2 regions of the Agrococcus sp. GW821-FHT14H11 genome follow, and region 1 is predicted to be linked to the other one. Evidence: predicted binding sites of a transcription regulator. Region 1 holds the regulator's gene; the other holds the start of a gene.
What was found. The regulator HrcA, encoded in region 1, represses chaperone genes, less so after heat shock. The targets are predictions, from matches to a motif close to TTNGCACTCGNNNNNNNCGAGTGCNAA.

Region 1 (4,388 bases):
CGTCGCTCACGAGCACCCGCTCGCCGCGGCGCATCCGGGAGACGACCGCGGCGTGGTGGGCCTCCTCGCCGGTGAGCGTGACGACGTCGCCCGCCGCGCTCCCGGCGAGCGCGTCGTGCCAGTAGCAGTGGGCCATCAGAGGCGCAGGCGGTCGCGCATCTTCGCGAACAGGCCCTGCTTGAACGCGGCCAGGTGCGGCGCGGGCGCCTTCGTGCGCTCCCGCAGCTCGCGCAGCAGCTCCTCGGTGCGGCGATCGATGCGCGACGGCGTCACGACCTGCACGCCGAGCTTCAGGTCGCCCCGGCCGGCGCCGCGCAGCCGCGTCACGCCGCGGTCGTCGATCGTGATGACGTCGCCCGACTGCGTGCCGGCGCGCACCTCGACGTCGACCGGCCCGTCGATGCCCTCCACCGTCGCGCGCGCCCCGAGTGCCGCATCCGGCATCGACACCTCGAGGGTGCCGAGCAGGTCGTCGCCCGCGCGGCTGAAGACGTCGTGGTGCCGCACGTTGACCTCGAGGTACAGCGTGCCCGCGGGGCCGCCGGCCTCGCCGACCTCGCCCTGCCCGGGGAGCTGGATGCGCAGGCCCGTGTCGACGCCCGCGGGGATGTCGACCGGGATCGTGCGCTCGGCGCGCACGCGGCCATGGCCGGCGCATGTGGGGCACGGCTGCGGGATCACGCTGCCGAAGCCCTGGCAGACCGCGCACGGCTGGGTGGTGACGACGTTGCCGAGCAGCGAGCGCACCTGGCGCTGCACGTGGCCGGAGCCGCCGCACATCGTGCAGCGCTCCTCGCTCGTGCCCGGTGCGGTGCACGCGCCGTCGCACGTCTCGCAGAGCACGGCGGTCTGCACGCGCAGCTCGCGGTGCACGCCGAAGACGACGTCGGCGAGCTCGAGGTCGACGCGCAGCAGGCTGTCCTGCCCCGGCTGCCGGCGCGAGCGCGGCCCGGCCGAGCGGCCGCCGCCGAAGAACTGCTCGAAGATGTCGCCGAAGCCGAAGGCGCCGCCGCCGAGGCTCGGCCCCCGGTCGTACTCGGCGCGCGACTGCGGGTCGCCCAGCACGTCGTACGCGTGCGTGACGTCCTTGAACCGCTCGGCCGCGTCAGCGCTCGGGTTGACGTCCGGGTGCAGCTCGCGCGCGAGCCGCCGGTACGCCTTCTTGATCTCGTCCTGGCCGGCGTCGCGTGCGACGCCGAGCGTCTCGTAGTGGTCGGTCACTCAGTCCTCGCTCAGCAGCCGCGTCAGGTAGCGCGCAACTGCGCGCACCGCGGCCATGTTCCCTGCGTAGTCCATCCTGGTCGGGCCCAGCACGCCCACGTGCCCCTCGCTGTCGTCGGCGCTGTAGGTCGAGGCGACGACGGACGCCTCCCCCAGCGGTCCCGCGAGCTCGCGCCCGATGCGGGTCGCGACCTCGCCCTCGGCGCCCATCTCGTGGAACAGGCGCAGGAGCGTCACCTGCTCCTCGATCGCGTCGAGCACCGGGGTCACGGTGCCCTGGAAGTCGCGCTCCTCGCGCACGAGGTTCGAGGCGCCCGCGATCACGATGCGGTCGCCGCCCGCCGCCTGCAGCATCTCGGTCAGCGTCTGCGCGACCGCGGCGGTCGCGCGGGCGATGGATGCGGGGGCGGATGCGGCAGCGCCGGCGAGGCGGGACGCGGCCTCCTTGGGCGGCAGCTCGGCGAGCGTCTCGGTGAACGCCCGCCCGAGCGCCGTGGCCTGCTCGGGCTCGATCGCCTGCTGCGCGTCGAGCAGGCGCTGCTCGACGCGGCCGGAGTCGAGGATGAGCACGGCGAGCAGCCGCGTCTCGGCGATCGCCACCAGCTCGACCCGGCGCACGGCCGCGGGCCGGCGGAGCGGCACCTGCACGAGCGCGACCTGGTTCGTCAGCTGCGAGAGGAGGCGCGCGGTGCGCGCGAGCACGTCGTCGCGGTCGACCGACTCGTCGAGGAAGCGGTGGATCGCGGCGCGCTGCGCCGCCGTGAGCGGCTGCATGCGCTGCAGCCGGTCGACGAAGACGCGGTAGCCCTTGTCGGTCGGCACCCGGCCGGAGGAGGTGTGCGGGGCGACGATCAGCTCCTCCTCCTCGAGGAGCGCCATGTCGTTGCGGATCGTGGCCGCCGAGACGCCGAAGGTGTGCCGCTCGACGATCGACTTCGAGCCCACGGGCTCCCGCAGCGCCACGTAGTCCTGCACGATCGCGCGCAGCACCTCGAGGCCGCGATCCGAGACCATGCCGCGCTCCCCTCGTCGTCCGGGCGACCGCCCGTCGTCCCTGCCGCGGCGGCGCTCGCCCGCGCGCTGGCACTCCCGTCTGCTGACTGCCAATCCTACCGCCTCGCGCCGAGGGGCCGGTCGCGGCGGTTCGGATGCCATCCCCAGCCACCCGGGCGCACAATGTGCACAGCGGGACGCCCCAGCGTGCCGTCCGAACTGACACGAGAGGCACGTCATGTCCGATCCCAACGCTCCGCGCCGCGAGGGGCAGCACGATCCCGCGGACCAGCCCGCCGAGGGCTTCTCCGTGACGGACGAGCAGCACGCGGCCCCCAGCGCGCCCGCCGCGCCCGGCACGCCCGGCGTCGGCCAGCCCGCCCAGTCCTTCACCGCGCCGGCGGCCGACCAGGCCCCCGGCCAGCCCGCCTTCAGCGGGACGCCCGACGACGAGCCCGCGGTCGGCCAGGACTGGCAGCACGGCCAGCACCAGCCGGAGGGCAGCCACCTCGGCCAGCCGTCCGCGCCGCAGGCGCCGCCCGCGTGGGGGCAGCCGGGCCAGGGTGCGTCGGCCCCGCAGCAGCCGGGCGGCTACGGCCAGCAGGGCGGCGCGCAGCAGCCGTTCGCCCAGCCCGGCAGCGCACCGGTCTACGGCGCTCCCGGCCAGCAGGGCGCGGGCTACGGTCAGCCCCAGCAGGGGCAGCCGCAGTACGGCGCGCCCGGCCAGCCGCAGTACGCGACCTCCGCGCCGATGTCGCCCGTCGACGAGAAGAACGCCGGGATGTGGGGGCACCTGTCGGGGCTCTCGACCATCGTCACCGGCGGCTTCGGCGGCTGGATCGGCCCGCTCATCGTCTACATGATCTACAAGGACCGCAGCGCCTTCGCGAAGCAGGAGTCGAAGGAGGCGCTGAACTTCGGCATCTTCATGACGATCCTCGCGATCGCCATCCTGGTGCTGGGCTCGGTGCTCGCCATCGTGACGTTCGGACTTGGTGCGATCGTCCCGATGCTCTACTGGGTGCCGGCGCTGCTGCAGGTGATCTTCTCGATCATCGGCGCGATGCGCGTCAACGGCGGCGGCTCGTACCGCTACCCGTTCAACTGGCGGATGGTGAAGTAGGCCCGCTCAGGGCAGCAGCCGGCGCACCACGGCGTCGGCCAGGAGCCGCCCTCGCAGCGTCGGGACCACCCGGCCGGCGAGGGCGGCTCTGCCGTCCACGAGCTCCTCGGCGACGAGCCCCGCGACCGCGCGCCTGCCCTCGTCGTCGAGCAGCGCGATCGGGAGCCCCTCGGCGATGCGCGACTCGAGCAGCACCCGCTCGACGCGCCGCGTCTCGTCGTCGAGCACCTCGCGCGCGAGCGCCGGCGATGCGCCGGCCAGCAGCCGGTCGCGGTACGCCGCCGGGTGCTTGACGTTCCACCACCGCACGCCGCCGACGTGGCTGTGCGCTCCGGGGCCGAAGCCCCACCAGTCGTGCCCGCGCCAGTAGGCGAGGTTGTGCCGGGCGACGCGGTCGCCGCGGGCCCAGTTTGAGACCTCGTACCAGGTGTATCCCGCTGCGCCGAGCGTCGCATCCGCCGCCTCGTACATCGCCGCCTGCGCGTCGTCGTCGGGCGCGACGAGCTCGCCGCGCCGGATGCGGCGGGCGAGCGCCGTGCCCTCCTCGACGATGAGCGCGTACGCCGAGACGTGGTCGGGGCCCATCGCGACCGCCGCGTCGAGCGAGCGCTGCCAGTCGTCCTGCGACTCGCCGGGTGCGCCGTAGATGAGGTCGAGGCTCACCTCGAGCCCCGCGTCGCGCGCCCACGCGACCACCTGCGGCACGCGCGCCGGGTCGTGCGTGCGGTCCAGCGCCGCGAGCACGTGCGGCACCGCCGACTGCATGCCGAACGACACCCGCGTGACGCCGCCGTCGCGCAGCCGCGCGAGCCCGCCCGCGTCGATCGAGTCGGGGTTCGCCTCGACCGTGACCTCCGCGCCCTCGGCCAGGCCGAACGCATCCGCGACCCCGGCGAGCATGCCCACGAGGTCGTCGGCCGGCAGCAGCGTGGGCGTGCCGCCGCCGAAGAACACCGTCTGCGCGGGCCGCACCGGGCCGAGCGCCCCGAGCACGCGGCCGGCGAGCGCGAGCTCGGCGGCGACGTCGGCCGGGTAGCCCGCGCGCGTCGCG
Region 2 (4,388 bases), on a different contig from region 1:
GACCAGGAGGGCGCCGCGCAGCCCGGCGATGCCGACAGCGCCCAGCCCGCGGCCGACTTCGGGCAGCAGCCCGAGCAGGCCCCGTCGTTCGGCCAGCCGCACGACGCAGCCCAGGGCCAGGGCGACCACGCCCAGCCGCCCGCCTACGGCCAGCAGCCGGGCTACGGCCAGCAGGCTCCGCAGGACGGCCAGGCCGGCTACGGCCAGCAGCCCGCCTACGGCGGCAGCGCCCCCTCCTACGGCGCGAGCGCGCCGTCCTACGGCCAGCAGCCCGGCTACGGCCAGCAGCCCGGCGGCGACCAGGCCTACGGCCAGCAGCCCGGGTACGGCCAGCAGCAGCCGGCCTACGGGCAGTCGACCCCCGAGCAGGGCTACGGCCAGCAGGCCGCCTACGGGCAGTCGGCGCCGGCCGAGCAGGGCTACGGGCAGCAGCCCGGCTACGGCCAGCAGGCCGCCTACGGCCAGCAGGCGCCGGGCTACGGCCAGCAGCCGGCGTACGGCTCGAGCGCTCCCGCCGACGCCGTCTACGGCCAGCAGCCCTCGTACTCGCAGTCCTACGGCGACGCCGCCGCCACCGGCTACGCCCAGCAGCAGCCGTTCGGCGCAGCGCCGGCGGGCGAGAAGAAGCTCAAGGGCATCACGATCGCCGCGCTCGTGCTGACGGGCCTCGGCTTCCTCGGCATGTGGTTCGCCGGCTCCGGCTGGCTGTTCGCGCTCATCGGCGCGATCCTCGGCTTCGTCGCGATGAAGAAGAACCCCGAGGCGAAGCCGTGGCCGATGATCGCCGCGATCGCCGGCTCGATCATCTTCATCATCTGCCTCGTGATCGGCATCATCATGGCCGTGAACTGGATCCCGTACCTCATGGAGATCAGCTCGATGTGAGCCCGGAGCGCTCACCCTCGCGGTGAGCGCGGAGGGCTCAGGTCGAGGAGCGCGCCGCCTGCTGCGCGCGTCACGAGACCTCGTCGTCCAGCGAAGCCCCCGGCCCCAGCGGCCGGGGGCTTCGTCGTGCTCAGGCTTCGTCGCGCTCAGGCCCGGTCGGCGAGCACCGCGCGATGCCGCCCGGCGATCCGCGTGAGGATGAGCGTGGCGCGGGCGCCGCCGCGCAGCTTGAGCCGCTTCCGCAGCGCCGCGGGGTCGATGTCGGCACCGCGCTTCTTGATCTCGAGCTCGCCGATGCCGAGCTCGCGCAGGCGCTGCGCGATGCGGCGCTCGTCGAGCGGCAGCGTCTCGCGCACCCGGAACGCCTGCGCGAGCGGCGTCCCGACGTGGCGCGCTGCCGTCAGGTAGGCGATGCCCTCGCTCACCGCGCGGGCATCGAGCCGCTCGGCGAGCGCGCCGATGAGCTCGGCGCGGATGACGGCGCCGGCCGGCTCGTACAGCCACGCGTCGAGCTCGCCGGGCTCGGGGTGGCTCGGGTCGCCGGCGAGCTCCTCGGCGACGCCGTCGCCGAGCACGAGCGCGCTGCGCGCGACGCCGGGCCGGGCGAGCCGCCCGGTCCACACCACCGCCTCGACGGTGTCGAGCCCGTCGGTGACCCACTGGTGCTCCGCGTCCGGCGGCAGCAGGTCGCGGTCGATGCCCGGCGCGAGCTTCACGCCCGCCGGCTGCGCGGCGGCGCGCGCGAAGACGGCGTCGAGCGGCGGCGACCAGTCGGCGGGGTCGCTGAGGCGCCGCGCGCCGTCGCGGCGGGCGGGGTCGAACCACAGCGCCTCCGCGTCGACGGGGGTGTCGAGCGCGTCGCCGTGCACGACGGATGCGTGCCACGCGGCGAGGTTGTACGTCGCGATCGCGGCGGTCACCTCGTCGCGCTCGACGGCCGTGACCTCGAGCCCGAGCGTCGCGAACGCGAGCGCGTCGGCGCCGATGCCGCACCCGAGGTCGGCCACCGAGACGATGCCGGCCCGGCGCATCCGCCCCGCGTGGTGCGCGGCGACGCGCAGCCGCGTGGCCTGCTCGAGCCCGGCCTCGGTGAAGAGCATGCCGCTCGCGAACTCGCCGAACTTCGCCCGGGCGCGGCGGCGCAGGCGGGCCTGGGTGAGCACGGCGGCGACGAGCCGGGGATCGTGCCCCTCGGCGCGGAGCCGCGTCACCTCGCGCACGACGTCGCCGTCGAGGCCCGCCTCGGCGCGCTCGAGCAGCGCGAGGCCGTCCTTCGACAGCAGCAGTCGCAGCTCCTCGGCATCCATCGCACTCATCCAAGCACCCGCGGCGCGGCTGGCACTCATGTTGACCGAGTGCCAGCCGACCGCCTAGGCTTGCTCAGGTGCCCGGCACTGCCGGGCGCACCCCAGGATCTGACAGAAAGAGGCAACCGTGTCGGTTTCCATCAAGCCGCTCGAGGACCGCATCGTCATCAAGCAGGTCGAGGCAGAGACGACCACCGCCAGCGGTCTCGTCATCCCTGACACCGCCAAGGAGAAGCCCCAGGAGGGCGAGGTCGTGGCCGTGGGTCCGGGTCGTGTCGACGACAACGGCAACCGCGTCCCGATCGACGTCGCCGTGGGCGACAAGGTGCTGTACTCCAAGTACGGCGGCACCGAGGTCAAGTTCGGCGCCGACGAGTACCTGGTGCTCTCGGCTCGCGACGTGCTCGCGATCGTCGAGCGCTGACGCTCCGCTGAGATCGACGGCGGCGCCCCCTCGCGGGGCGCCGCCGTCGCAGTTCCACCACGGACCACGGGCCTCGGGAGGGTCGGATGGGTGAGCACCCGGGCGGGCGCACGCGCGCCGGCATCTGGTACGCGGTCTTCGCGTACGCCTTCTGGGGCGTCGTCCCCGTCTACCTGCAGCTGACGAAGGGCATCGACGGCTTCGAGCTCATCGGCTGGCGGGTGATCGCCTCGGTGGTCGTCGGGTTCGCGCTCGTCGCGGCCACCCGCGGCTGGGGGAGGCTCGCCGGCGTGCTGCGCAGCCGCCGCGACACCGTCTCGCTCGTGCTCGCCGGCTGCGCCGTGCTCGTCAACTGGACGGCCTTCTTCATCGGCGTGCTGAGCGACCGCGTGCTCGAGACGAGCCTCGGCTACTTCCTCAACCCGCTCGTGAGCGTCGTGCTCGCCGTCGCCTTCCTGGGCGAGCGGCTGCGGCCCGTGCAGTGGGTCGCGGTCGGGCTCGGCGCGCTCGGCGTGCTCGTGATGGTCGTCGGCTACGGCGAGGTGCCCTGGATCGGCCTGACGGTCGCGCTCTCGTTCGGCGTCTACGGGCTCATCAAGAAGCGGGTCGGCGGCTCGGTCGACGCGCTCTCGGGCTTCACGATCGAGACGGTCGCGGCGCTGCCGGCCGCGCTCGTGATGATGGGCATCGCGATCTCGCTGCAGGGCGTGACGGTCGGCGCGAACGGCGCCGCCGGCATCTGGGGCACCGTCGGGCTCGGCGTCATCACGGCGGTGCCGCTGCTCGCCTTCGCCGCCGCCGCCCGCCGCATCTCGCTCACGGCGCTCGCGTTCACGCAGTACCTCGCGCCGATCATCTCGTTCCTCTTCGGCGCCTTCGTGATGCTCGAGCCGATGCCGCTCGAGCGCTGGATCGGCTTCGCGCTCGTCTGGGCGTCGCTCGCGCTCGTGTCGCTCGACCTGCTGGGCCGCCACGCGCGCCGCCCGCGGCCCGAGCCCGCCGCGGCCTGACGCGGAGCGCGGGCCCCGGCGCGCGGCGACCGGCTACGCGAGCTCCGGCCGCTTCTGCCGGAACATCCTGGCCGGGCGGTCCTCGCCGTCCCACACCTGCACGATGCCCCACGCGACGGCCGCGATCGGCACCGAGAGCACGGCGCCGACGATGCCGCCGAGCACCGTGCCGACGGTCAGGGCGATGAGGATGACGAGCTCGTGGATCTGCAGCGAGCGCCCCATCACGACCGGCTGGAGGAAGTTGCCCTCGAGCTGGTTCACGAGCACGACGGCCGCGAGGACCACGAGCGCCACGACGGGGCCGTTCGCGACGAGCGCCACGAGGGTCGCGAGCGCGCCGGCGACGGTGGCGCCCACGAGCGGGATGAACGCGAGCAGGAACACGAGCACCGAGAGCGGGAGCGCGAGCGGCACCTGCGCGAAGGCGAGCACGACGCCGATGCCGACCGCGTCGACGAGCGCGACCGTCGCCGTGCCGCGCACGTAGCCGCCGAGGGTGTCGACGGTGCGGCGGCCGATGCGCTTGCCGCGGGCGTAGCGCTCGCCCTCGAGCGGCCGCAGCAGGAACTCCCAGATGCGCGGGCCGTCCTTGAGGAAGAAGAACAGCACCACGAGCATGAGCACGAGGCCGGTGAGGAAGTTGGCCGCGGCGGCGGCGCCGGCGACGGCGCCCGAGCCGAACTGCGAGCTCGTGAGGAAGTCGACGACCGCGTCGCGGCCCTGCTGGATCTGCTCGTCGGTGGGCGCGAAGGGGAGGGT

Region 2: the regulator HrcA is predicted to act here: its motif matches at 2,221-2,247, upstream of groES (co-chaperone GroES).

The regions. Positions count from the first base shown of each region.
Region 1 is NZ_JBXAPA010000003.1:28,027-32,414, reverse strand. Features, by position in the region: gene AC1RNL_RS04075 (16S rRNA (uracil(1498)-N(3))-methyltransferase) at 1-136, opposite strand, end outside; gene AC1RNL_RS04070 (DnaJ C-terminal domain-containing protein) at 136-1,221, opposite strand; gene hrcA (heat-inducible transcriptional repressor HrcA) at 1,222-2,235, opposite strand; gene AC1RNL_RS04060 (DUF4870 domain-containing protein) at 2,453-3,337, shown strand; gene hemW (radical SAM family heme chaperone HemW) at 3,344-4,388, opposite strand, start outside.
Region 2 is NZ_JBXAPA010000001.1:197,871-202,258, reverse strand. Features, by position in the region: gene AC1RNL_RS00995 (AI-2E family transporter) at 1-885, shown strand, start outside; gene AC1RNL_RS00990 (class I SAM-dependent methyltransferase) at 1,032-2,192, opposite strand; gene groES (co-chaperone GroES) at 2,320-2,616, shown strand; gene rarD (EamA family transporter RarD) at 2,703-3,626, shown strand; gene AC1RNL_RS00975 (AI-2E family transporter) at 3,660-4,388, opposite strand, start outside.